One region of the Peribacillus sp. NPDC060253 genome, then DNA from elsewhere that is predicted to be linked to it. Evidence: riboswitches for the same ligand, from Rfam matches in the RefSeq annotation. Region 1 holds a riboswitch; the other holds the start of a gene.
The links. A riboswitch is a leader RNA that binds a small molecule or an ion and turns the genes downstream of it on or off. The one in region 1 is predicted to bind glycine.
Positions count from the first base shown of each region.

Region 2: linked by a shared signal. The riboswitch ahead of ACFWE9_RS18565 (IS6 family transposase) and the one ahead of glyA (serine hydroxymethyltransferase) in region 1 are both predicted to bind glycine.

Region 1 covers NZ_JBHXAS010000115.1:1,343-12,862, reverse strand. Annotated here, with positions in the region: gene ACFWE9_RS21700 (amino acid permease) at 1-1,173, shown strand, start outside; glycine riboswitch at 1,435-1,538, shown strand; gene glyA (serine hydroxymethyltransferase) at 1,708-2,958, shown strand; partial or broken gene ACFWE9_RS21690 (L-serine ammonia-lyase, iron-sulfur-dependent, subunit alpha) at 3,001-3,369, shown strand; gene gcvT (glycine cleavage system aminomethyltransferase GcvT) at 3,373-4,482, shown strand; gene gcvH (glycine cleavage system protein GcvH) at 4,639-5,034, shown strand; gene gcvPA (aminomethyl-transferring glycine dehydrogenase subunit GcvPA) at 5,036-6,388, shown strand; gene gcvPB (aminomethyl-transferring glycine dehydrogenase subunit GcvPB) at 6,381-7,865, shown strand; gene lipA (lipoyl synthase) at 8,084-8,962, shown strand; gene ACFWE9_RS21660 (iron-sulfur cluster biosynthesis family protein) at 9,001-9,306, shown strand; gene lpdA (dihydrolipoyl dehydrogenase) at 9,415-10,812, shown strand; gene purU (formyltetrahydrofolate deformylase) at 11,157-11,520, shown strand, end outside.
Region 2 covers NZ_JBHXAS010000078.1:5,298-23,221, reverse strand. Annotated here, with positions in the region: gene speB (agmatinase) at 1-739, shown strand, start outside; glycine riboswitch at 930-1,029, shown strand; partial or broken gene ACFWE9_RS18565 (IS6 family transposase) at 1,526-1,685, shown strand; gene ACFWE9_RS18560 (ROK family protein) at 2,122-3,327, opposite strand; gene uxaC (glucuronate isomerase) at 3,565-4,968, shown strand; gene ACFWE9_RS18550 (glycoside-pentoside-hexuronide (GPH):cation symporter) at 5,119-6,522, shown strand; gene ACFWE9_RS18545 (glycoside hydrolase family 31 protein) at 6,689-9,091, shown strand; gene ACFWE9_RS18540 (DMT family transporter) at 9,561-10,457, shown strand; gene ACFWE9_RS18535 (hypothetical protein) at 10,688-10,810, shown strand; gene ACFWE9_RS18530 (laminin G domain-containing metallophosphoesterase family protein) at 11,091-12,869, opposite strand; partial or broken gene ACFWE9_RS18525 (class I SAM-dependent methyltransferase) at 13,216-13,386, shown strand; gene ACFWE9_RS18520 (GNAT family N-acetyltransferase) at 13,900-14,469, shown strand; gene ACFWE9_RS18515 (antibiotic biosynthesis monooxygenase family protein) at 14,985-15,311, opposite strand; gene ACFWE9_RS18510 (nucleotidyltransferase domain-containing protein) at 15,651-15,914, shown strand; gene ACFWE9_RS18505 (hypothetical protein) at 16,161-16,427, shown strand; gene ACFWE9_RS18500 (dihydrofolate reductase family protein) at 16,491-17,042, shown strand; partial or broken gene ACFWE9_RS18495 (IS5/IS1182 family transposase) at 17,270-17,425, opposite strand.

The DNA of each region.
Region 1 (11,520 bases):
AACTATCATTCTTTTGTTGACTTTGTAAGAGAATATTTAGGTAATATGGCAGCATTTATAACTGGGTGGACCTACTGGTTTTGCTGGATTTCAATTGCAATGGCAGACTTAACAGCAGTTGGTCTTTATACCCAGTATTGGTTTCCCTCTGTACCACAGTGGATGCCAGGATTATTTGCGCTTGTCATTTTGCTATTTATGAATCTTGCAACCGTAAAACTTTTTGGCGAAATGGAATTCTGGTTCGCATTAATTAAAGTCATCGCTATTCTAGCACTAATTGTTATCGGTATTTTCATGATTATTAAAGGCTTTTCCACAGATTCAGGCGTAGCCAGTTTCACGAATCTATGGAGCCACGAAGGAATGTTCCCAAATGGAATAAATGGCTTTATCCTCTCATTCCAGATGGTAGTGTTTGCGTTTGTTGGTATTGAACTTGTAGGACTTACAGCTGGTGAGACAGAAAATCCAGAAAAAGTTATCCCAAAAGCAATCAATAATATTCCTATTCGGATAATAATTTTCTACATTGGCGCACTTATTGTCATTATGAGTGTTTATCCGTGGAACGCAATCATCCCATCGGAAAGCCCATTCGTCCAAGTATTCGTGGCTGTTGGTATCGCTGCGGCTGCTGGTATCGTCAATTTTGTCGTCCTAACATCAGCTGCTTCAGCATGTAATAGCGCAATCTTCAGTACAAGCCGGATGGTATACTCACTTGCCAAAGATAAAAATGCACCTGTGCCATTTGCAAAACTTAATGCCCGTAAAGTACCTGCCAATGCATTGGCCTTTTCAACTGTCGTCATTCTAATTTCCGTTGTATTGAACTATTTAATGCCAGAAGGAGTATTTACGTTAATTACAAGTATTTCTACAGTATGTTTCATTTTTATTTGGGGAGTTACTGTCATCAGTCATTTAAAATACCGCAAAACAAGGCCAGATCTAGCGAAAATGAACAAATTTAAATTACCACTTTATCCAATTTCTAATTATTTGATCCTTGCTTTCCTAGTGTTCGTACTTGTTGTGCTTGCCCTTTCGGAGGATACTCGTGTTGCCTTGTTCGTAACTCCTATTTGGTTTATTATGCTGATTGCGATTTATAAGATGCGGAAAACGGAGGTAGATCATTCGAATCAGAGGAAGGCAGCGGGAAATTAAGTGGCAATCTGCCCGCATTAATAAGCAACCATTAAGATATCTGAATGATCATATTTTGATGAGAAAAAGATTATTTTAGAATAGTTTTGTTAGCGCTTTCAAAAATGCTTGACATAATTAGCCACAACTACTATTCTAAATTTACCAAATTGAATAAGCGGATGACAGTTGTGGGAGAGTGCAATGCGACACAAGCCACCGAAGGAGCAAGTTCCAAAAAGACCCTTGGAACAAATCTCTCAGGTAGATGGAACCACAACTGGACGCACCTCTGGAGAGCGCGTATAAACATGTACGCCACCAAAGGGGAAAGGTTCTATTAAAAATGGAGCTAAACTCTCAGGTAAAAGGACAGAGAAGGGTAGAGAACGCTACGTTACCCTTTTCTGTCCTTTTTTGCGTGCAAAAAAGGTAGTAAAGCATACTGTTTTTAACAGTCTTCATAGAAAAGTAGCTGTAGCGGGAAAGAGGTTTTAGGTCTCGAATCATACTAAAACTCAGAATAAGTAAAAAATGTCTAGGAGGAAAATAAAAATGAGTTTAAAACAAAATGATTTAACTATTTTTGAAGCGATTGAGAAGGAAGGACAACGTCAACATCAAACCCTGGAATTAATTGCATCAGAAAACTTCGTTAGCCCAGATGTATTAGAGGCAATGGGAAGCGTGATGACAAATAAATATGCAGAAGGTTATCCAGGAAAGCGCTATTATGGTGGATGTGAATTTGTCGATGTGGCAGAACAAGCAGCTATTGAACGCTTAACAAAGCTTTTTGGTGCCAAATATGCAAATGTTCAGCCTCACTCAGGTGCACAAGCCAATTTCGCAGTTTTTTTCGCACTGCTTCAGCCTGGTGATAAAGTGATGGGAATGAACCTTTCACATGGTGGCCACTTAACACATGGAAGTCCAGTCAGCGTTTCAGGAAAATGGTTTGAAGTGGTGTCCTACGGAGTTAAAGAAGATACTCAATTAATTGATTATGATGAGTTGGAAGCAATGGCAAAGAAAGAAAAACCTAAATTGATTATTGCAGGGACAAGTGCTTATCCAAGAACGATTAATTTTGCACGATTTAAAGAAATTGCCGATCAAGTTGGTGCAAAACTTATGGTGGATATGGCTCATATAGCAGGGCTGGTAGCAACTGGTCTTCACCCATCTCCAATCCCATATGCAGATGTTGTGACAAGTACTACTCATAAAACATTGAGAGGACCGCGCGGGGGTATCGTTTTAACAAACGATGAAGAAATTATCAAAGCGATTAATAAATCAGTGTTCCCAGGAATTCAAGGCGGCCCACTCATGCACATCATTGCAGCAAAAGCGGTTGCTTTCAACGAGGCTTTACAACCAAGCTTTAAGGAATATACGAAACAAGTCATTGAAAATGCTGCAACACTTGGCGAAACATTAAAAAATGAAGGTGCAGCCCTTGTTTCTGGTGGAACAGATAATCATATTGTCCTTTTAGATTTGCGTCCGTGGAATTTAACAGGAAAAGAAGCAGAGAAATTATTAGAAGAAGCGGGCATTACCGTTAATAAAAATACGATTCCATATGATCCAGAAAAGCCATTTGTTACGAGCGGTATCCGAATGGGAACAGCAGCTTTAACGACTCGAGGCATGAAGAAAGAAGAAATGGTGAAAATTGGTGAAGTGATTGCAACTGTTCTAAAGAGTAAAGGAAATAAAGAGGTTCTTGAGAAAGCAAAAGAAATAACAAAAGGGATTTGTGATGTTTATCCGTTATTTCAACAGCCAATTACTGTGTAAGAAAAGGGGTAGCTCAATGGAATTATTCCTTTGCTGAAACCTGCATCGGCCATGGCAGCTGGGACAATCGTTGAGTTAAAAGGCGGATCGCCACAGCAAACCGTGAATTCGACAGCCATTGCGATGAAGTCACTTTTAGGATTGGTTTGTGATCCAGTCGCAGGACTTGTTGAAGTTCCTTGCATCAAGGGGAATTCGATTGGAGCCTCGATTGCATTTTCAGCGGCCGACATGTCTCTAGCTGGGATTGAAAGCCGCATACCTAGTGATGAGTTAATTGAAGCCATGTATAAGGTAGGAAATGATATGCCAAGGACCCTTCGAGAAACGTCAATTGGAGGCCTGGCGATGAAAGAAACCGGTAAACGGAGAAAGAACATTTATTTTACAAAAAATCATAATCGGGGGTAGATCATGGGTACTGAAACAGCATTAAAGCAAACACCGCTTTTTGAAGTATATAAAAAGTACGGGGCAAAAGTTATTGATTTTGGTGGCTGGGCTCTGCCAGTTCAATTTACCAGCATTTTAGAAGAGCATGAAGCTGTTCGAACAGAAGCAGGACTTTTTGATGTTTCTCATATGGGAGAAGTACTTGTGGAAGGGAAAGATGCCGAGAGTTATATTAACTACCTTGTTACAAACGATGTAACAAAGCTTAGCATCAATCAAGCACAGTATACCGCAATGTGCTATCCAGACGGCGGAACGGTCGATGATTTATTAGTTTATAAATTAGGGAATGAAAAATATTTACTTGTTATTAATGCCGCAAACATTGAGAAAGATTACGAATGGATGAAGCAGCATGTAAAAGGAGAGATGGCGCTCCAAAATATTTCGGAAGACATCGCCCAGCTTGCGATCCAAGGTCCAAAGGCAGAAAGCATTTTGCAAAAGTTAACGGAAATAGATTTATCAGAAATTGGCTCTTTTAAATTCGCCCAACATGTCAGCATATCCGGGATTACCGACATACTTGTATCCCGTACAGGTTACACAGGAGAAAATGGATATGAACTTTATTTAGCAGCAGACAAAGCGGTAGTACTCTGGGAGAAGTTATTAGAAGCAGGAACCACGAATGGATTACAACCATGTGGACTTGGTGCACGGGACACGCTTCGGCTTGAAGCACGTCTTGCACTCTATGGCCAAGAACTAAGTAACAATATCAGCCCGCTTGAAGCAGGAATCGGCTTTGTCGTAAAGACGAACAAAGAAAGTGACTTTATCGGAAAATCTGCACTTACAGCACAAAAAAAAGCTGGATTAAAACGAAAATTAGTGGGGATTGAAGTAACAGGCCGGGGGATTCCGCGTCATGGTTACAAGGTAATTTCTAAAGGTGGAGAGGAAATAGGTATTGTTACATCCGGAACACAATCACCATCTTTGAAGAAAAGCTTAGGTCTTGCTTTGATATCAGCAGACCAAGCTGAAGTGGGGGCGCCGATAAAAGTGGAAATCCGTAATAAAATGATTGAAGCCGTTATTGTTAATGCACCATTCTACAAAAGATAAGTGGAAATAATATTTTAATAGAGTTATCGTGTAGTTTTCTTAGTTGATGTCCGTTACCTTGCATGCAGCCCGAAATCGACAACCTGCTATGAGTAAATTACCTAAAATATATTCAGAATTATGTGAATAGTAAAAAAACGAAAAGGGGAAAATACAATGACAAAAGTAATATCAAGTTTACGATATAGCAAAGAACATGAATGGGTGCAACAATTAGAAGGAAATCGTGTACGTATTGGAATCTCTGATTATGCACAAAAGGCACTAGGTGATATCGTCTTTGTTGAAAATCCAGCGATTGATGATGAAGTAACTGTCAATGAATCGATGGGAACGATCGAGTCAGTTAAAGCAGTTTCCGAACTTTACTCACCTGTTTCAGGTACGGTAGTTACTGTAAACGAAGAGTTAGAAGGCGCTCCAGAGACGATTAACGAGCATCCATTTGAAGCAGGGTGGTTAGTCGAAGTAGAAATGTCCAATCCAGAAGAGTTAGATTCACTTCTAAACGAAGATGAATATCAAGCATTTACTAATGAAGGAGAGGAATAATATGACAGCCACTTATAGATACCTTCCTGATACGAAACAGGACCAAGAGGAAATGCTTAAATTTTTAAATATTTCTTCTATAGATGAGTTATTTGAAGATATTCCAGCTGAAATTAGCCTGCAGGATGAGCTAAACATTCCAGAGGCGGTTCCTGAACCGCTTCTTTTAAAAAAAATGAATCAGCTTGCTACAAAAAACAAAAATGCGAATCATTACCCAACTTTCCTAGGTGCGGGTACATATGATCACTATATTCCAAGTGTAGTAAATCATATGATTTCACGTTCCGAATTTTACACAGCTTATACACCCTACCAGCCGGAAATCAGTCAAGGTGAATTACAAGCGATTTTTGAATTTCAAACGATGGTTTGTGAGTTGACAGGAATGGATGTGGCTAACTCTTCCATGTACGATGGTTTTACATCGCTTGCAGAAGCTGCATCACTTGCCGTTGCATCTACAAGACGTTCAAAAGTGCTTGTATCCAAAGCGGTACATCCTGAATCCCGTGCTATTTTACATACAGTAGCTGGAGGTCCGGGGTACACAGTTGAGGAAGTAATTCTTGCTGATGAGGTTACAGATTTAGGGAAGCTGCAAGAACAAATTGATAAGGATACTGCTGCCGTAATTGTTCAATATCCAAATTTCTTCGGTTCGATAGAGGATTTAAAAGCAATTAAGAAAATGGCGGAAGAAAAAGGTGCCCTTTTAATCGTAAGCGCCAATCCTCTTGCACTAGCACTCTTACAAGCTCCTGGGAAGCTTGGGGCAGATATTGTGATCGGTGATATGCAGCCGTTAGGAATCCCGATGTCCTTTGGCGGTCCACACTGCGGCTATTTTGCGGTAAGTAAGAAACTCATGCGCAAAATCCCAGGACGTATTGTAGGGCAAACAGCAGATGAAAAAGGACAACGTGGATTTGTGTTAACACTGCAAGCGCGTGAACAGCATATTCGCCGTGATAAAGCCTCATCCAATATTTGTTCCAATCAGGCATTAAATGCTCTTGCCTCCTCTATTTGTATGACATCACTTGGAAAGCAAGGGATTCGTCAAATGGCACAGCTAAACATTGAGAAAGCTGATTACATGGCGAAAACTTTAGAACAGAGGGGCTTTACCATAATCAATGAAGCACCATTCTTCAATGAGTTTGTTGTCGGGCTTCCTCGTCCGGTAAAGGAAGTCAATACAAAACTTCTTAAGGCGGGTATTATCGGTGGATTTGATTTAGAAAGTGATTACGGCTTTGGAAATCAAATGCTGCTAGCTGTGACTGAGCAGCGAACAAAAGAAGAAATTGACCAATTTGTTGATGCTTTGGAGGCGATTGTAAATGGTTGAATATAATGAGTTAATTTTTGAAATAAGTCGTCCAGGACGTGTAGGTTCAAGTATTCCGGATAGTGACGTTGACTATGTTGATATAAATGACAAATTTCCAAAGCATTTAATTCGTGACGAACCGGCGGAGCTCCCAGAAGTATCAGAGTTGCAGCTTGTCCGCCATTACACAGCGCTTTCTAATAAAAACCATGGGATAGATAATGGATTCTATCCACTGGGTTCTTGTACGATGAAGTACAATCCGAAAATAAATGAAGATGTGGCACGTTTGGAAGGCTTTAGCCGCATTCATCCATATCAGCCCGTTGAAACAGTACAGGGTGCATTAGAAGTTTTATATGAATTACAAGAAGAGCTAGCTGTCATTACAGGAATGGATGCTGTAACTTTACAGCCATCTGCTGGGGCTCAAGGGGAATGGACAGGTTTAATGATGGTTAAGGCGTATCATGCTCAAAAAGGTGAAACGAGAACGAAAGTACTTGTTCCAGACTCCGCGCATGGTACAAATCCTGCAAGTGCAAGTGTTGCTGGTTTTCAAACGATTACGATCCCATCCGATAAAAATGGATTAGTTGATCTTGAAGCATTAAAGAAACATGTGGGACCTGATACAGCTGCACTAATGTTGACAAATCCGAATACCCTTGGACTTTTTGAAAAAGAAATTGTGGAAATCGCTCAGGTTGTTCATGAAGCAGGGGGCCTATTATATTATGACGGAGCGAATGCTAATGCCATTTTAGGTAAAACAACACCAGGTAAAATGGGCTTTGACATCGTGCATTTAAATCTTCACAAAACATTTACGACGCCTCATGGAGGTGGTGGTCCAGGGGCAGGCCCTGTCGGTGTGAAAGAGAAACTTACTCCTTACTTGCCAGTGCCGCATATAGAAAAAGAAGGTGATAAATATGTGCTGAATGCTAAATATCCGCACTCTATCGGAAGGGTAAAAGGGTATTATGGAAACTTCGGAATTCTCTTGCGGGCGTATACTTATATTCGCACGATGGGTCCTGAAGGGCTGCGCCAAGTATCTGAAAGTGCCGTGCTTCATGCTAATTACCTTCGTAAAAGATTAGAGCCATATTTTGAGGCGCCATATTTACAAATTTGTAAGCATGAATTTGTCCTATCTGGATCTAGGCAGAAAAAGCTGGGTGTAAGAACACTTGATATGGCAAAGCGTCTGCTAGATTTCGGCTACCATCCGCCGACCATCTATTTCCCGTTAAATGTTGAGGAATGTTTGATGATTGAACCGACAGAAACAGAGTCGAAAGAAACACTCGATGCTTTTGCGGATGTAATGATTCAAATTGCCAAAGAAGTGGAAGAAAACCCAGGTGTTGTTTTAGACGCACCACATACTACGGTCATTGGGCGATTGGATGAGGTCCAAGCAGCTAGACAACCAATCTTGCGTTATTCCAAAGAGGATGTAGTAGAGGAAGAAACAGTAAAGTCATAAATGAATGATTGAACATGAACCACCAGGGATGAAAATAAAGAGAAGAATCTCAAATCTCATTATTTCATTCATGGTGGTTTCATATAAGCTCGTGTAAAAAGGATGACAAAAAGAACCAAAATGTCAGAGGAACGGAGAAACTCAATCGGTCTTTTTATAGGCAATTGAATAACCTCTTTAAGCTAAAATTACATATGCTCATAGGAGTGAGAAATAAAATGTCCATCAGTAATCTTCGTAAACCAGAATGGCTTAAAATTAAATTAAATACGAATGAACAATATACGGGCTTAAAGAAAATGATGCGTGAAAAAAAGCTTCATACAGTTTGTGAAGAAGCAAGATGTCCTAACATTCATGAATGCTGGGCGGTCCGAAAAACGGCGACTTTCATGATTTTAGGAAGTATATGTACACGAGCTTGCAGGTTCTGTGCAGTTCAAACAGGACTACCATCAGAGCTTGATTGGGAAGAGCCTGAACGTGTCGCAGAATCAGTAGAGCAAATGGGTTTAAAGCATGTTGTGATTACCGCTGTTGCTCGTGATGATTTAAAAGACGGCGGAGCAGAGGTATTTGCGGAAACTGTAAAGGCAGTGAGGCGGCAAAATCCATTTTGCAGTATTGAAGTTCTCCCCTCCGATCTGAATGGGGAATATGACAACTTAAAAACATTAATGGATGCAGGGCCAGACATATTGAATCACAACATTGAAACAGTAAAACGTTTATCTCCAAAAGTTCGTGCACGTGCAACATACGAACGTTCACTAGAGTTTTTAAGGCGGGCAAAGCAAATGAATTCCACTATCCCGACGAAATCAAGCATTATGATTGGCCTAGGAGAAATAAAAGAAGAAATTATGGAAACGATGGATGATCTTCGTGCTAATGATGTGGACATTATGACTATTGGTCAATACTTGCAGCCGACTAAACGACATTTGAAGGTCGAAAAGTATTGGAGTCCAGAAGAGTTTGAAGATCTTAAAAACATTGCCATGTTAAAAGGGTTTAGTCATTGTGAAGCCGGTCCGCTTGTTCGCTCCTCGTATCATGCAGATGAGCAAGTCCGTGCAACTAAGGCTAACGCGTAATCATTTTTCAATAATCCATTAAGAAAGGGGAGAATCAGTTGATAGTCAAAATAACAGAGGCAGCCATGAATAAACTGAAGGAAATGTCACGTAAGGATACGCAAATTCCTCGCATTGACGCTGATATTGCCGGCGGCTGCGGGTTGTCGGTGAAGTTCTCCCTCGTATTGGACGAGCCCCGCAGAAACGATACAATTATTGAATATGAGGGAGTTCACCTTAGATTAGATCTTTTTACAAAACGCTATTTAGATGAACAGACACAAATTGATTATTTAGAAGATCATGGCTTTATTGTTGGAGAAAGATTTGCATCCAGTGCATGTGCCATTGAAATAATTTAAAGAATCGTTACGGCTGACCTATTAATAGAATGGATCGTGTTTAATGAGTTGTTTTTCTTACACTATCCATATACCCATGTTTATAAAACCAAAAGGGGGAAGTATTTGATGAATCAAGATTATGACGTTGTTATCATCGGCGGCGGCACCGGTGGATATGTTGCGGCCATTCGTGCGTCTCAATTAGGATTAAAAACGGCAGTCGTTGAACAAGGTAAACTTGGTGGAACTTGCCTTCATGCAGGTTGTATTCCAAGTAAAGCATTATTAAGAAGTGCAGAGGTATATTCGAATGCAAAGAATGCAGATAAATACGGTGTTATTGTACCGGAAGTAGGACTGGACTTCTCAAAAGTACAGGCCAGGAAAGAAGAAATTACTGAACGCTTATTTAAAGGTGTACAACATTTAATGAAAAAAGGGAAAATTGATGTTCTTGAAGGTAAAGGAAGTATTTTACAGTCGAAGGATGTTTTAGTGAAATTGAATCATGAAGAAGGGGAAATGATATTAAACCCTCGAAATATTTTAATAGCAACAGGATCTCGTCCAAGGACATTACCCGGCCTAGAGGCAGATAGCGAATATGTGATGACATCGGATGAAGCGCTACAAATGAAAGAGCTCCCAAATTCCATCATTATTGTCGGCGGCGGTGTTATTGGAATAGAATGGGCTTCGATGCTTATTGACTTTGGATTAGAAGTGACTGTGATAGAGTATGCCGATCGCATTTTACCGACGGAAGATAAAGATATTTCAAAGGAAGTACAGCGACTAATGAAGAAAAAAGGTGTGAAAATTGTAACAGGGGCAAAGGTGCTTCCAGAATCGTTAGAAAAAGGTGAGGGTGTCTCTATTAAGGCGGAATATAAAGGAAAAGACACGACATTTTCAGCAGAAAAATTATTAGTATCTGTCGGAAGATTACCAAACATAGAAGGCATTCACCTTGAAAATACGAAAGTTGAAGTCGAACGTGTTATTCAAACAAATGAGTATTATCAAACGGATGAGCCAAACATTTATGCAATTGGAGATGTAATTGGAGGATTGCAGCTTGCCCATGTTGCTTCACATGAAGGAATCATCGCAATTGAACATATGGCAGGAGAAAACCCTGTGCCACTTGATCCATCGCTTGTTTCAAAATGCATATATAGTAGCCCGGAGATAGCTAGTGTTGGACTAACAGAAGAGGATGCGAAGGAGAAAGGGTATCAAGTAAAAACAGGGAAATTCTCCTTCCGTGCGATTGGAAAGGCACTTGTTTTTGGTGAATCAGACGGTTTTGTCAAACTTGTTGTTGAAGAAGAGTCTAGTAAGTTGTTAGGAGCGCATATGGTCGGACCTCATGTAACCGATATGATCTCAGAAGCGGGTCTTGCACGAGTATTAAATGCAACAGCTATGGATATTGCGCATACGATACACCCTCACCCTACATTAGCGGAAGCAATTGGGGAAGCTGCCCTAGCTGTATATGGTAAGGAAATACACGCCTAGCTAAAAAAAATGTAAAAGAATAGAGGCGAACAACCTTCCTTCATAGTGGGAAGGGAGAACATTCTTATAGGTGGGAGAAGCAAGGCATTAAGTATCAGGTAGTATATTTCCTCTACTTTAAGCACTATGAAAATTGAAGATATGAAGGTGTGAAAGGAAAAACGTCTGACAGTAATTTTTAAGGTTCTATCGCCCGCCTTCACCGTAGTTCATGTCGGCTAGAATTGAAATTGTAGTTACAGTATTGTTCGGACCCCGAAAGCGGTTGTGTTTAGCCATCATTCTGAATTCGAAAGCTTTTTACAACTTATACTTACAACTATAAAGGATGGTGAGAGACCACATTGTATAAAGAAGTGAATGTTAACCGTGCTAAATTATTAATATCTTGTCCAGAGAAGCCAGGTATTATCTCGGCTGTATCTAACCTTTTATTAAAAAGCAAAGCAAATGTTGTTCATTTTGACCAACATACCACGGATCCACAAGCAGGTATGTTTTTTATGAGGATCGAATTTGATTTAAATGACGTTGATGCTTCCTATGCAAAACTTGAGGAGGACTTACAAGTTCTGGCTCAGGCTTATGCGATGGAATGGAGCTTAAGTGGTAATAAGAAAAGAAAACGAATGGCCATCTTTGTATCCAAAATGGATCACTGTCTTATGGAGCTTATATGGCGTTGGAAATCAAATGAACTTCCAGTAG
Region 2 (17,924 bases), on a different contig from region 1:
AGTCGTTGATTGCGGCGATGTAGACATTGTACATGGGGATATGATGCAATCCCATGATAATACGGAAGAAGCCATTAGAAAAATCGTTTCAAAAGGTGCAATGCCGGTTGTTTTAGGTGGAGATCATTCCATTACAATTCCAGTAGGAAAGGGATTGGGTGAACTCGGGCCCTTTCATGTGATCCAGATTGATGCGCATTTAGACTGGGCAGATCACCGTTCAGGAATGCGGGTTGGACATGGAAGCTGCATCCGCCGCTTATCTGAAATGAATCATGTTCAAAAGATTTTCCAATTGGGAATTCGTGGAATCAGCAGCAGTATAAAAGAAGATGTCGATGCTGCCAGAGAATACGGAAGTGTCATCTTGTCTCCACGTCAAATGAGAAAGATGGGATTTGAACAGGTTCTGGAACTTATTCCAGCAGGTGAAAAATATTATATTACCATGGACATTGATGGCCTCGACCCATCGATCGCCCCTGCGACAGGCACACCTTCTCCTGGAGGCCTGCTTTATGATGAAGTCAACGAAATACTCCATGGGATTGCAAAAAGAGGAGAAGTAATCGGTTTTGATATGGTAGAAGTAGCTACTCCTTACGATCATGCGGGAATAACTGGACAAGTGGCAGCGCGCCTCTCATTAGACTTGCTTAGTTATGTTTTAAAAGAAAAAGAGAAAAACCAGGCTGCAATCAGCGATTATCAAGAGCAGAACTTCATAAAGAAGCATTAGTCTGTTAAATTTGAAAGCATTTGCTGATATAAAGTGATTTTCCTCCGTGTTATCTTTTCTTAGTTTCCTGAATAGGTATAAATAAAGAGGCGATTCCATAAAAAACACATAAGTAAATAATGTACAATCACCGAAGGAGCATGTTCCCAAAAAAACTTGGAACAAATCTCTCAGGTAAAGAACCACAATGAGACGCAACTCTTGAGAGAGCGTTTATAAAACGCCACCTAAGGGGAAGACTCTTTTTAGCATAGAGTTAAACTCTCAGGTAAAAGGACAGAGAAGGGAATGTTGCCATTACCTTCTCTGTCCTTTTTTGCGTGCAAAAACAGGGAACATGATATGGAGTGGCAGCAGCTATCTAAAAAAGAGGAAATAAGAATGAGTTTGCAGAAGAATGATTAAACCATTTTTGAAGCAATTGAAAGCGAAAGGCAGCGGCAACATCCAACATTAGAGTTGATCGCATCAGAAAACTTCGTCAGCCAAGATGAACGAACGGGCTTTGCCTCTCTAAAAATACCGTCCATTGGTGCATTAACCTGGAATGAAGATGGAGTTTAACATCTTCACCGACAAATGCTTTCCCTGTACGGGTAGTTCCAGGCATAACTTTCTTGATTATGTGTAAACATTTGATGCAGCCTGTTACTGCTAAAAAAATAAGAGAACCCCTTTGATCAAATGCCAGGCCATCTAACCACAGCATAAAATCATCCGATATGAACTTTCAGAATTTATCATTTTCTTCCATGTATATTCCGATTCCCTTGCCTTCAAGTATAGTACCTGTATCGTACAGTGGATTCCGAAGGTTAATGTTATCTAAGTGAATTCAGTGATAAACAAGCAGCCAAACGCTTTCTCAAGAAAGCATTGGCTTTATCGTATGTGTCCAGACGCCTGTCATAACAGTGGAAAAAACCACGCGTATCCTGTAGCCATTTAGTAGTTAAAAGATAGGGGAGAAGTCTGTTCAAAATCAGGTGAATTGTATCCACGAGCTGTTTGGATTAACCGCATAAAGTAGCATTCCGTTAGAAATCCTATTAGTTTTTTCAAATTCACATTATGTTTGCACCAGAACCAAATCCCATTAATTGAATCTTTTCTTCTTTTGTAAGTGTGGTCAAACGTACGTTCTTTTTTGGGTTATTGATTATTTGTGAATTTTTAAAAATAATAGAATTGGAAATTCTTATTGAAGGGAGACTTTATCTCAACTTCTAGATTAAGGGCTGTTCAGCAGCTAAAATTTAGGTTTAAGAGTAAATATCTGGGAATAAAAACCATAAAGCTTTTTTACTAAAGCTTTATGGTTTTTATAGCTGTTAGGAAAGCATCAGCCTAGTTTTCTGTGAGAAAGAATCCTTAACCTATAACTATTTGACAGACATATTATTCAGTGAATGAATATGTTCTATTGATTCAGGATATACAAAGTTAGGCATCGTAATTTCAAGAAAATTCTTAATCACCAATGCACACGCACCCAATTCACATGCTTTTTTTCCAATTGAGGATATTAATAATTCTCGATAATGAATTGTGGAGGAAGAAAGATTTTTCTTAATTTCATTTATAGAATCTGGGTATAGAGAAAGTAATTCACTATCAATTATTAGAACTTCAGGGTTATATATGTTGATGATATTATTCAAACCGATTGAAATATAATAGATGAAGTTTTCCATTTGTCTATGTAGTTCAGTATCGTTTTGATTAAGCCATTCTTCAATATGTTTATAAGTTATAGTACTAACTTGTTTTTCTTTAGAAAGTTGTGTTAAAAAGATTGACTCAGAAGCATATCTTTCCCAGCAGCCTTTGTTCCCACAAGCACAAAGGTCTCCTCCTGGTTGGATAATCATATGACCAATCTCTCCAGCATAGCCATCATGTCCTTTAGATAATTTGTTATTTATTACTATACCAAGGCCTATACCTGATCGAAGTGTTATGCATACCAAATTATCTGATTTATGAAATGTGTAGGCTCGTTCAGCAAAAGCTGAAAGATTTGCATTATTTTCAAGATATACGTTAACGTTTAACTCTTTTTCTAAATCATTCTTTAAGTCCACATCATACCAGTTTAACCGAGGAATATAATGAATGAGTTCATCTGTAGAGACAAGACCATGAATTGAAATTGCTACACCAATAAGTCCGTATCTAGACTTAAGGCATTCATTTTTATATTTATTAATTTTTTCAACTAGTATATCAAAGATATCCGAATAACTTGTCGTATGTATTTTAATAGTATCTGACGAAACAGGATGACCAAGAAGGTTAGAAAGAGTGAAAGAGATTTGACTATAATCTAAATCAATACCTAATGCATATCCTGCTGCTCCATTTAAAGATAGCATTATAGGTTTTCTTCCAACTTTTGAATGATCCTGCTGTGTCTCAATAATAATATCTTCATCAATTAAGCTTGCAATCTGTACTGAAATAGTGGCTTTTGTTAATGTTGTAATCTTAGACAATTCTGCCCTTGAAATTATTCCTGCTTCTACAATTTTACTAATAATTAAAGATCGATTTAATTTCCTGATATAAGCTGCATCACCAGTAGGCATAAATGTGTCCTCCAAATCTTAACTGACATTGTTCTTTATTATAGCATTTTCATTTGAAAAATATTGACTCTTAAATTAAAGAATTTTAATTGACTGAATTTTATAAACATGATAAATTATTTCTTATAATTAATTAGTTTACTAGTCGAACAAATTAAATTAACCAAAAATGAAAGTGTTTACATTGAGAGTTTTAATCTTATAAATTTGATTTTATTCCCCTAGGAGGAAAATAATATGAAATATTTTTTAGGAGACGATTTCTTACTTTCCACACCTACAGCAGTTCAGTTATATAAAAATACAGCAAAAGAAATGCCAATCTTTGATTTTCACTGCCATTTAGATCCAAAAGAAATTTTTGAGAATAAACATTATGAAAACCTTACTCAACTATGGTTAGCAGGCGATCACTACAAGTGGAGAACGATGCGAATGAATGGTATAGGGGAGCATTTTATAACAGGAGAAGCTAGTGATTGGGAAAAGTTTTTTGCTTGGTCTCAGACGGTACCATATTTAATTGGAAATCCACTTTACCATTGGACTCATATGGAATTAAAGAGCTTTTTTGACATTGATAAAAGACTTAGTCCCGATACCGCGCTGGAAATTTGGGAAGAATGCAATAAAAAATTACAAGATACGGAGTTTACACCGCAATCTTTTATTAAGAAATCTAATGTGCAATTTATTGGTACTACAGACGACCCTATATCTACTCTTGAATACCACCAATTATTAAACCATGATTCTACGTTTAAAACAAAGGTTGTACCAACCTTTCGACCTGATGGAGCACTGTTTATTGAACGTCCAACTTTTCAAGATTGGTTAAAGAATCTAGAGCAAGTAGTTCATCAACGAGTGACATCTATTGCAGAATTAATTAAAGGACTTCAATACCGAGTTGACTTTTTTCATGAAAATGGAGGCAGGGCAGCCGATCATGATATTCCTTACATGGAGTATAAAGAAGTAACTCTAGCAGAGGCAGAAACAATTTTTACAAAACGTATGAATGGAGAGTCGCTTTCACAAGAAGAATTGATCAAGTATCGATCTTTTCTTCTAAAAGAACTAGGGAAAATGTACGCTCAAAAACAATGGGTGATGCAATTACATATTGGGGCTATGCGAAATAATAATACAAAAATGAAAAATCTTTTGGGCTCGGATACAGGGTTTGATTCAATTGGAGAAGCAAACATCGCACGAGGATTATCGCATCTTCTTGATGCGCTTGACCAAGAAGATGCGTTGCCAAGAGTCGTATTATTTAATTTAAATCCTAAAGACAATCCGGTATTAGCCTCCATGATGGGGAATTTCTATGAAGAAGGCGTTCCAGGAAAAGTTCAGCTTGGTACAGCTTGGTGGTTTAACGACCACATTGATGGAATAGAGAAACAAATGAAAGATTTGGCTAACGTCGGGTTACTTAGTCATTTTATTGGTATGCTGACAGATTCTCGCAGCTTTCTTTCCTATGAAAGACATGATTATTTCCGTCGGATCCTATGCAGCCTAATCGGGAAATGGGTAGAACAAGGAAGGGTTCCAAACGATAATGTGCTTCTTCAAACACTGATTGAAAATATTTCCTATTACAATGCAGAGAAATACTTTTTACAGCGTTAATACAGGAATGCTCTTTTTGCTTATGAAAGATATTGTAAGTATCAAAGGGGGTGATAGTGCTTAAGGGTTAAAATAAACACTATTTCTGCTTCTTTATGAAAAGGTTTACAATACAGGGGTTATATATGGGAGAAAGAAGGGGATGGTTATATGGGATTACCAGTGGTTCCGGTTAAAAAGACAGCGGTCACCGCTTCTAAAAAGCTCACTTTTAAAGAAAAGTTGTCTTACGGTTTTGGTGATATTGGTAACGGCCTTATGTTTGATATGGGACAGTTATACCTTCTGAAATTTTATACAGATGTTTTAGGAATCTCCGCTTACTGGGGAGGATTGGTGTTTTTAATTTCTAAAATCTTCGATGCATTTGCAGATACAAGTGTTGGTGCATTTGTAGATTCAAGAACAAATATCTCAAAACGAGGAAAGTTCCGCCCGTTCATTTTATGGGGAACTGTTCCACTGGCATTAATGACGGTCATCTCATTCTTAGCTCCAGACTTTTCGGATAATGGGAAGATTGTGTGGGCGTTTATCACCTATATGGGGTTTGGTCTAGCATACTCAATTGTTAATATCCCGTACGGATCATTATCTGCTGCCATGACGCAAGATCCAATTGATCGTGCATCTTTAGGTTCATTTAGAGCAATTGGTAGTCAAATGGCACTTCTTATTTCTGGAATGGCAGTTATTCCGATTGTAGTTCAGTTTGCTAATAAAGAAATAGGATACATCGTTGCTATATCTGTGATGGTAATATTCGGAATATTTTTTCATCTTATTTGCTATCACAATACAACAGAAAATGTTATTAGAGCACCAAAAAATGAAAAGGTTCCGCTGTCTACGTTATTCAAGGCATTGGTTTCAAATCGACCTCTTATTGTATTGTGTTTAGCAGCTTTGTTCATGATTACTTCATCCAATATTCGCAACGCTGTTCAATTGTACTACTTAGAATACAATTTAAAGAATCCGGAACTTATGTCAATGCTATCATTTTTAAGTATTGGGCTCGCTGTAGTTGGTTCAATGTTCATTCCAACAATGGTAAAAAGAATTGGTAAGAAAAATACCTTCATGCTTGGACTTATGGTTTGCATTGCTAGTGATGTTTTGAATTTTGTATTGCCAACAAGTACGGCTACGTTTTTAACTATTTTCTCTTTGGGAAACTTTGGGTTATCGTTTGCACTTGGTCTACCTTGGGTAATGATTGCTGATTCTATTGATTATCATGAGTGGAATTCAGGAGAACGTACAGAAGGGATTGTTTATTCAACGTACAGTTTCTTCCGAAAGCTTGCACAGGCTCTCGCTGGTTTTATTCCAGGGGTAGCACTAGGGCTTATTGGATATGTTCCAAATATTCAACAGTCTGCAGATACACTGTTAGGTCTTAAAGGACTGTTATTTCTTGCTCCAGCAGCCCTCAATATTATTGGATTAATTATCCTATTTTTCTTCTATAATCTTACAGATAATTTATACAGTAAAATTGTAGCTGACTTAAAAGAAAGAAATAAAGATAATCAGCCTGACTTAAACTAAACCTAAGAGGAGACGTGACGAAAAAGTTTCTTAATTATTTTTGTATGCGTTTTATTAAAGGCAGTACTTTATTCTTGCATCAAATAATTATTAGAGAGCATCTCTGATGTTAGCTTAATCTTATACTATTTGATCTATAATATACACACAGAGAAGGAGATATCAAATGAGCATTAAGGAGAACTATCAGTTTACTTTCATTAAAGAGAATAACAATATTCTTGACTTTAAATTACTAGATGGAAACACATATGCAAAAATTATGGTGCTTGAAAAAGACATCATTCGAATCTTATTTACAGATGGAGAAAAATTAAAGCTTGATAAAACCTGGAGTGTAGCACCGGGACAAGCTGATGTTCCATTGGAGGGCCGTGATCGTTTGGATACAAACGGTTTTTCACTACCAAATTATGAATTTAGACAAGATGAAGATGAATTCATTGTAGAAACTTCACTCATAAAGATTCAGGTGAAGTTAAATGGATTTAAGATCAGCTGGTTTTATCGTGATAATTCTGAGTGGGAGAACTTTGCGAATGATCGACAAACTCAGGCATATAACTTTGATGGCTCACTTTGTCAGGACATAGTTCATTATTTAAAGCGCGATTTAAATGAACAATATTTCGGATTAGGTGAAAAAACGGGCTCAGTTGATAAGCATGGAAAGCGCTATCGGATGCAGACAATTGATGCGATGGGTTACGATGCAGAATATAGTGATCCCCTTTATAAACATATTCCATTTTATATTACACGACAGAAGAAAACTGGATTTTCATTTGGAATTTTCTACGACAATTTGTCCAGCTCTATTTTTGAATTAGGTACAGAGCTTGATAATTATCATGAGTTATACAGATATTTTCAAGCTGAACATGGTGATTTAGATTACTATATTATCGCAGGTCCGAAAGTTAAAGATGTCACTCGCAAATTTTCGTGGTTAACTGGGCAAACAATCTTTCCACCAAAATGGAGTTTAGGCTATTCTGGATCGACAATGAGTTACACTGATGCTCCGGATGCGCAAGTGCAGTTAAATAAATTCCTAAAGCTTTGTGAAGAACATGATATATTATGTGATTCGTTCCAATTGTCATCAGGATATACATCAATCGGCAATAAACGTTATGTGTTTAATTGGAACCATTCAAAATTTCCGTCTCCTAAAAAGATGGTACAGAATTTTCATGATAAGGATGTACGATTGTGTGCAAATATTAAACCATGTTTATTAAAAGATCATCCATTATTTAATGAGTTGAAAGAAAAAAAGATGTTTATAACAAACAGTAAGACAGAAGAACCTGAAATGGCACAATTTTGGGATGATATCGGCGCTTATTTAGACTTTACTAACAAAGAAACGTATGATTGGTGGAAAGGTCAAGTAAAAGAAAATCTGTTGTATTATGGAATTGATTCAACTTGGAACGACAATAATGAGTTTGAAATTTGGAGCAAAGACGCTACTTGCCAAGGCTTTGGCAAAAATAAAGAGTTTGAGCTAATTCGTGCGGTCCATCCGCTCCTTATGATGAAAGCTTCCTATGAAGCACAGTTAGAATACAATCCTGAATTGCGCCCATATCTAATATCACGCTCTGGTTCCGCGGGAATGCATCGTTATGTGCAAACATGGACCGGTGATAATCGTACCAGTTGGAAAACATTGAAATACAACATTAAGATGGGAATAGGGTTAAGCTTATCAGGTATTTACAATTTTGGCCATGATGTAGGCGGATTTTCGGGTCCTGCTCCTGAACCGGAGTTGTTCGTGAGATGGGTGCAAAATGGAATTGTTCATCCAAGGTTCACTATACATTCTTGGAATGACGACCAAACAGTTAATGAACCTTGGATGTATCCTGAAACACTGGAATCGATCAGGGCATTGATTAAATTTAGAACAAAGATCATTCCATATCTATATACTGCTCTGCACGAAGCCTATAATAACTATCAGCCTATCATCCGACCGACGTTTTACGATTTCGAACATGATGAAACTACCTTTGAAGAAAACGATGACTTTATGCTAGGTGAGTCACTCTTGGTTGCTTCTGTTGTCGAAAAGGGGAAGAGAGAACGGGAAGTTTATTTACCTAAGAATACTGATGGGTGGTATGACATTCATACGGGAAAATGGTATGAAGGAGGGCAAACAGTTGTAATTCCTGCGCCTTTATCCTATACGCCAATACTAGCCAAAGCAGGATCAATACTTCCAATCAATCAAGCAGAAGTCACTTTTGCAACTAAGAAAGAGGATGAAAGGGGATTTTTATTATTTCCTTCTAAAGGAAAAGGAAAGTCCTCTTACAAATTATATGAAGATGATGGTTTAACAAACAACTATTTGCATACATTTGCCTACATTAATGTTGAAATGGAAGCTGAAGAAAATGAGATTCAAGTGACAATTCATAAGAAAGGGTCCTATAAATTGCCATATGATCAGGTCACATTCCACCTCCCAGAAAATGAACAGAGAAAATTAATCGTCAATGGAATAGAACAGGACCGTGATAAAGGCACTTTTAATTATAAATTAAACTAGATTTTCGCTGAATACTTGATCAAATAATCCAAAGTTTATCATCCTCTTATAACGATTATGAGTTGTTATTTCGTTTTTTTTTATTTGGATGCCTGCGGGAATCTTTTGAACTTTATCTTTTTGATTTTCCTACAATAACCCAAATGGGCCCTTTATTGAAAACAGAGAATAGTTAATTTATATAGGAATGTAATCGTTATTTTAAACGATTACATTGTAAAAAGTCTCAAGAAGTATTTCGAGTAATCTATATCTTGGACATTCTGGGTGCTTCTGATACGAAGCACCTTTTGTTTAGCATGCTTTTCAAAACCTGATCGATCCGTTCCAAGCCCAGATGGTTTCCCAAAGAATGTACGCTAGTTACGTATTTTACTTTTTCACTTCACAGCAAGATGGAAATTTTATTGAAGTTCTCCCATATCCATGTTACCTTCAGGTTATAGTGAATGGTTGGGGGGAATAGGTTTTGAACACTAAGGCATTTTTATTGGCATCAATTACAGTTATTATTTGGGGATCTACATTCGCAGCTATTCGTGCAAGCCTCAATGGCGGGTATTCAGCTGGACATTTGGTACTTGTTCGTTATCTTATAGCATCAGGGATTTTTGTCCTTTATGCTCTATGGCCTGGAGTGAAATTTCGTCTCCCGAAAAAAGAGGATTTATTGAGGATATCGATCCTTGCATTAATTGGTATTAGTATTTATCATATTGGGGTGACGTTTGGGGAACAGACCGTTTCGGCGGGAACTGCTGGAATGCTGATTGGTTCAGCACCTGTTTTCATCGCTATCATCGCTTCTATCGTTTTAAAAGAACGCCTTGGCCTATTCGGATGGATTGGTTTAGGAATAGGTTTCACAGGGATCACATTAATAACTTTAGGTACTGCAGGTCCTTCTCTGGATATTTCTGAAGGAGCCTTTTTAGTGCTGATGTCTGCTGTTGCATCAGCGGTGTTTTTTGTTTTCCAAAAGCCTCTGTTTAGCCGCTATAATCCGATTGAATTGACAGCTTATTTCACATGGATTGGTACGATACCCTTTTTTATATTTGTTCCTGGGCTATTTCAAGACATGCAACACGCTACAATGGAAGGGCATTTATCAGCTATTTTTGTTGGTATTTTCCCTGCGGCCATCGGTTATGTCACATGGGCAATTGCACTATCATTAGGAAAAGCCAGTTCCGTTTCTAGTCTGTTATATATTGAACCTGTAATAGCCATTTTCATCGCTTGGCTATGGCTGCAAGAGGTGCCGAGTACTCTTTCAGTCATTGGAGGTGTGATTGCGATATTAGGGGTTCTTGTAGTTAATGGGTTCGGAAAGTACAAATCAGTAATGAAAAAAGCTGCATGAAAATTCAGGGTCTTTTCAACCGGGAATTTTTGAGGGCTTTTTATAAATAAGACTAGATATATTCATGGAAGCAGATATGAAAGAATCATCGAAGAACTGCTTGACATGATAAATCATCAAATAGCCACAAGCTGGGCTGCAGACTGTACAGATCGCATTTCGAACAAAAATAGCCGCATGTTGATCGGCCATGAAAAGCGATAAAAGCAAGTAACACATGGGAGAATTAAGTGTGGGGGAAGCTTGCAAAGCTGCTTTCACAGCCCATGCTGCTGCGTTGCAGCAGGATTGCCACTGCACATATGTTTGGGCATCCGCTTCATGAATCCACCTACCAGCGTCTTTTTGATTAGCAAGACCAGTTTAAACCAACTTGAAGAAATGTTCAATTTTCACAGCATTCCACCTTTTTTATGTGGGATGATCGTTCATCCTTCCAAATCCTTGGAAAATGCCGATTTATAAATAGTAATTAACAACTGGTATCAGGTTTTGGAAAAAAATGATGTTAATGCATGACAGCTTGAATGACTCAACAAAAAGGGTGGAGTAGTCCACATAAAAGGAATGAACCCAGGTTGATTGATTGTTCAGGATACCTGGGGAATTCGATTTTTTTCCTTGTGTTTCAAATTACTTAAAGTTAAATCTATTTTTAAAATCCCAATCCAATTTAAATGAATTATTTTCCCCTGTTAAAAATTTATAATCAATATAAGTTTTTTCCTTTTTAGACATTTCATTGACAAATGGGGAAAAGGTACGGAAAAGCAGTTTGTTTTTCTTTTCATTAAATTCCACAAGTCTTAGCCAACCATTTCCCCCGCGATAATTCGCTTGGTAATTGACTAGCATTTGAATGACATCATTCCCTGCTGAGTTCTGTTTTACCTGATGTGCTATCCCAAAATAATGTCCATTAACCGTCATGAACACTTGATTGTGATCCTTCACAAGTTCATCCCAGATCAGTCGGCCATTAGACGACTCGGCGGCTATGACTTGATTACCTTTAACCTCTGGGGAAATAATATCATGTGAGACAAGGATGGTTGGTTTATCTTTATGCTGATCTAGAACCTTTTTTGACCATTCTAAGTCCTTATGCAGATTTTTCATATCTACGATCAAGACTAAGTATTCATAACTTCCTGCCTTAGCAATTGCATAAGAGCTATATCCAGATTGGGACGACCCCTTATAGTATTTTTTATTCACAAATCGTTGCGGACCATAATGTGTTAAAAAAGGATTTCCATCAGCATAGTCATGATTACCTGCTGCCATCATATATGGAACTTCATTTTTATCCAAAAGGGAAATGGCTCCGAGGGAAATCTGCCATTGTTTTTCTGAATCACTATCGACAATGTCCCCAACGAATGTATTCATAATGATATTGTTCTTTTTCGTATTCTTGGAAATCCAATTCATTTGGCTATTGAAAATCTCGGGATTTTGGCTTGCGTATTTCTGGGTATCTGGAACAAAAAGAAAATTATAATTCTTTTTATTCGTTAGAAAGGGCAATGATTTGTTTGATCCTTCGAATGGTTCATCGTCACGAGCATCCTGAACAAGCCATTCTTTTTCTGTCAATGCCTTATTAGCAATCCGTATTTCCTGGATATTTCCTGCAAATAGTGTTCCCAATTTATTTCCCCACTGAGATGCACCGATGTTCCAGCCTTTACCTTTTATAGCTGCAATGCCTATAACTTTTTCTGATTTTCCGTAATCACTAACGCCATTCAAAGTTAAAGTCGTCGTGCTACCGTCATTAACTATAGCCAAATGATACCATTCATCAGGATTTAACAAACGAGACCAATTACTTACATTATATTGTAGGTTGGATGGATGGCTTGACCATTGAATTTTTTGATCACTGGAAACAGTTAATGCAGAAAGAATTTTTTTCTCCCCTTCCATTTTATTAAGTGCCGCAGCCTGTCCTTGTCTTGAAAACATGCCCATACTGCTTTTTAAATTACTTGGCAATTTGAATATTGTCTCGATGGTGAATCCATGATTGAATTTCTCAGAATTTATAGGTGCATCCTTTTTTGTTTTGAAATATCTTCCTGATGGGGCGTTTTCATAATTAGCGAATTTCAAACTATCCATTTTTTCTTGATTATAATAATCTTCTTTAGACCATTGAAGCATATTTTTTAATTCAGGCGAGGCCGGATCACCTATCGTCACCAACTCTAGATCATTTCCATGTTTGCTTGTATCTTCAATAATTAAATTACCTTTATCGATTGAGCCACTTTTTACATGTTGTTTTGTAAATTTCCAGTCAGCCAGGATATTGCTTCGGTCGCTTAAAGAATTTGCCGAATTGGCAATACCAGGAACAATCAAACATAAGAGTGATAGACCTATAAATGCCTTTTTCATCTTCATAAAACACTCACCCCAATAAATTTTGATCAAGCCATTTAAGAATAACGGTTTATATATTTATTCTTTTTTAACTACCTAGATCATTTGTGGAAAACTATGCCTAGGTAGGGAGAGTCCGTTAAAGGCGCAATATGGTATAGTTTGCTTATCTTCTTGATAACTTATTAAGGATGAGTAAAAAAGACTTATTCTTTTAAAAGGGATTAGGAGATAAGACCTAATTCGTACAATTTAACTTGTTGATCGCTTTAATCACAACAAATTGTCAAAAGTGAATATGAAGAGTTGTTATTTAAAGGAATTTGAAATTTAGATGGCGGGGTAGGGAAACAAGCAGTGTTTTCGTATAAGGACAGTTGAAGCTGCGGGGGAATGGCCTGTATTAAAAGAGCTAATACCAGAGCTGCGAAATAAGAGTGTACTTGATTTGGGCTGCGGTTTCGGATGGCATTGCCGATTTGCCCGTGAGCAGCAAGCCAGTTCCGTCGTTAGTATTGGTATTTCCGACAACATGCTTTAAAGAGCACGTGAAAAAACGGATGATACTTTCATTTCATATATTAAAATTGCCTAGGGCTGCTTTTCACTATCAGGGACCGTCAATAAGTTTGTGTAAATAAGCAATTCCTTTTCCTACGGATTTTATCGACTTGTGTGCTTTAAACATCCATTGTATATGTAAAAATTCCTTTTCTCTGACGCAAATTTTCCTTTTATGAATTTGAGTTAAGTAAGCTTTAAAAGTTCTACTTCAGCTATTTTTTATACCCTCTCCTCCTCGCCCAATTCAGGTATATTTCCGTATGATTAATTCCTAATTCTTTTCCAACGGCCTTACAACCCATGACAGTTAGCCCCCATAATAAACCAACTATCCTATTAATTATTATCCGAATTTAACGAAAGTAGGGACGCATTTTTTTTATTAACATTTATTCTTTCATCTATAAATCGTTGATTATCGGCTTTAATTAGGTAATGATTGAAACAGTAAAATATGAAAAAGGGGACATTAGAGGAGGGAAATTGGATGGGGAAAGAATTTCCGTTTATTGAAACAAAGCGATTGATTTTAAGGGAAGTTACAAAAGCAGACGCGGGTGATATGTTTACATATCTATCTGATACGGATGTAGTGAAGCCAATGGGATTAGATCCATGCCAAACAGTAAATGACGTATGGGATGAAATTAAGTGGTACGAATCTATATTCCAAGAAGGTACGGGAATTAGATGGGGAATTACATTAAAAGATTCCGGTAAGGTTATAGGTAGCTGTGGTTTTCTTAATATGGTCACCAAACATCATCGAGCTGAAATTGGATATGAATTAAATAAAGAACATTGGGGAAAAGGCATTGCTAGGGAAGCGTTGGAAGCCGTTGTTATGTATGGGTATCGTCACTTTCACCTGGAAAGGATTGAAGCTTTAATTGAACCTACAAATCACCCATCCCAAAAACTAGTGGAAAAACGAGGATTTAGAAGAGAAGGATTGCTGAGGCATTATGAATATACTGGTGGCAAATTCGATGATTTATATATGTACTCACTAATAAAAGAGGATCTTAATGATATTTCCTTTAATTCATTATCATGATTTTAAATGAAAACTTGGTTATGTTTTTTACTTTTTTTGATGGTTCGTAAAGTTTGAACGTTGATATTCACTCCAGGCACGCGCTTGCCCCGCAGGAGTCTCGTACCTTCCGTTCTAATCAACTTTGTTTTGGAATTTAGATAGAAACCCTTTTGTCTATATAAGGGGATACTGAACAGTCTCATCCCGAACCAAGATTTTAAAACAAGACTAGGTTATACTCTAGTTTTTTTGTTTTAAGACCCTCTCAATAGATTGAAGAAATTTTGCGACACTCTTGCCGAATAACTGACTAGCCAAGACCCCACAGACGCCTGCGGCGAGGAGGCTTGGCAGACAGTCGGCGGAAAGGGAGCAGATTTCTGAAATCAATGGGAACGTTTATTATAGAAAAAACTACAGGCAAACTAGCTTTTCTTCGAGTTTGTCTACAGTCTGAGACCGCTAAAAAAGCGGTCTTTTTATATAGTGAAAATCATAAAAAAGTCATGCAAGTACATGAAATCTTAGTATTTTTACTTACTTGTATAATCTCTCTCAACCTTACAAATCCGGGTTGTGTATGACGAGTACCAATCTTTCATACCTTTTTCTTGAGCTTTTTTGTGGGCGGCATTTTCTTTCCAGAGCTTAATGGCATCGAGGGAACTCCAATAGGATACAGTAATTCCTACTCCGTTTTGATCTCTCACACTTTCGACTCCTAAGTAGCCTTCTTGTTGAGCGGCAAGCTCATCCATGAAATCTGCGGTAGAGTTGTAACTTTCGGCATCTTTATCGCTTCTTTGGGAAGTGAAAATACAAGCGTAGTAGGGTGGTTCAGGTGTTTTTGCAAATAACATGAAATGATGCCTCCTTCTATCCTAATATTCAAAATAATACCACATCGGTTAGACCATGGATACAGCATTTTCCTATAAGGAAATCTTGCTTAAAACCCATTATCGGGAAGAAGCAGAATGGAAGCCAGCGATGTAAAAAGGCGAAGGTGTGCAAATTTCTCAGATGCTAAGAAACGACTACTATTCAATAGGACAATTCAGAGGGAGAAGGGATTTTTTTCCTGCCCCACGAATATATAGTTTTGTAGGTTTTTCTAAGAAAGGGATGATTTTAATGTGTGGGATTTGTCAGTAAACATATAGAAAGAGATGCATTTACCAAAACATCGCGATATTCTATTGAATAATGCATTAAAGGATTTATCAGCAGATCCTAATGTTTTGGCAATTTACCTAGCCGGTTCATTACCAAAAGGAAATTTTGATAATTACTCTGATATAGATTTGCACACCATTGTCATGCCAGAACGGATAGCGGATTTTTTAAAGGGAAAAAGAAATAGGGCCAATAACTGGGGAACTGTTTCATTTCACGAAGACTACAATCCTTCTTCACCGTATGTCATCACTCATTATGATACCTTTGTAAAAGTGGATAGCTGATATCAATTACCTGAGGAAGTTATACCATCCATCTGGTTAAAAGAGGTTGAAGTACTATATGATCCTTTTAATATGATGAGTTATGTTATTCAGGAATCAGGAAAACTAGTTTATAAACCGTCACCAGATGAAGTTGAGCATTGGAGAGGAAAGCTGCTTGCTTTTATTCATGAAACTTACAGAGCTGTTATGAGGGAGGAAATATTTTATGCACTTTCTAATCTTGATAGGATACGGTGGCTAATTGTGTCTGGTTGGTATATGGAAATGGAAGAACATGTAGATGGGCCCTATGGGGTATGGACGAAAATCGAGGGTAAAAGAAGTAAATTAAATGAAATGCAATTATTCCTTTTGACAGGTTGGGATTGTGGCCGTAATTCAAATGAAATCATGAAAACGATGAGAGGTATGTTCCCAGAATTCCTTAGATTGAATAAATACCTAAGTACTCAAGTGGATATTGAAGCAAAAGAAGACCACATAAAAAAAATAATGGATATGGCTATATGATACAAGTTTTCTACTAAAGCCATGAATGGCGCTCGAATAGAATGTACTTGGAGGGATGACAAAGTGGCGGAATTGGTTTATCATGTTGCAGTCTCATTAGACAATTTCATTGCGGACCAAGGGATTGTAGATGGGAATATTAATCAATCACTTTTCTTATTTGAAGGGGAACATGTCCCGGATTTTTTATCCGATATTCAGCAATATGAAGCAGTGTTGATGGGGAGAAAAACATATGAGTTTGGTTTTCATTTTGGAGCTAAGCCGGGTGAACCTGGCTATAAAGGGATAAAGCATTATATATTTTCAAATTCCCTTCAGTTCGAATCGAACGAGGAAGTAGAGCTCATCCAAGGTGACTCTGTAGCATTTATTGAAAACCTCAAACAGCAAGGGACCGGTAAGCTATGGTTATGTGGGGGAGGAGAACTGGCTGGAACGTTAATCAACCATAAACTCATTGATCAATTGGTGCTGAAAGTGAATCCAGTCATTATCGGTGAAGGTATACCTCTATTTGGAAGCGTAAAGCCTTGTCTTAAATTAGATTTAGTTGAAATGAAACAATATCCAAACAGTGTGATTAAATCCACGTATAATATTATATATACCTAAGAGAATACGAGTTGTCCGAAAAACTTCATTCCTACATACAGGAGTGCTTTTTAATAAATAGTGAGGGTTGCGTTGGCAGCCCTCAGTTTGTAGACAAAAGGGGTTCGGAATTAAAAAATTCCGAACCCCTTTTGAAATCCCTTTTGAATTTTCGCCTAAAGTTAAGAGATTGGTGCTCTACGAACCCAATATGTTAGGCCATTTTTGGACCTTCCATGTCCAATTGGCCCTCCTACCTCTGAATACATATCTTTCACCAAGTCATAAATGAAAGTGAAATCAATGGCCTCCATTTTACGAACCAAATGGTTCGGTGGCACCAGTTGATCTAAAGTAATCATTTCAAGTTGATCCCGCTGAATAGAATCATGTTTAGAAAGCATCCTTATCACCTCAAGTTTTAATACTTCTATTTTAAAACCAAAATACTCTAGGCATAAGGGTTCTATCTAAAAGTTAAAACAAAGTTGATTGGAACGGAAGGTACGAGACTCCTGCTTAGAAAAGCGCGTCTAAGGGAGACCCCGCAGGCGAAAGCCGAGGGCGGACCGCCCGCGGAAAGCGAGTGCCCTACGTTCCAATCAACGTCCAAATTGTACAACCCTTTTTTTTTGGAACAAACAAAGTTCAAACGTGTTGTAACTTTCAAATTCGTTGGTCTTGGATAAAATTTATTAAAGTTTAACAAGTGGCTTACCTTAAGAAAAAAGTGAAAAATATATATTGGAACATCATTCAAATGATTTTGATTTATTAAAAACTTCATATATTTACTCTTTTCAGACAGTTTCCCCTATGCAACATAGTTACCTATTACTTACTTATATAAAACGGTACAAAAAGGTTGCTATAGACCCACCCAATTTAAAATTGATATTATAT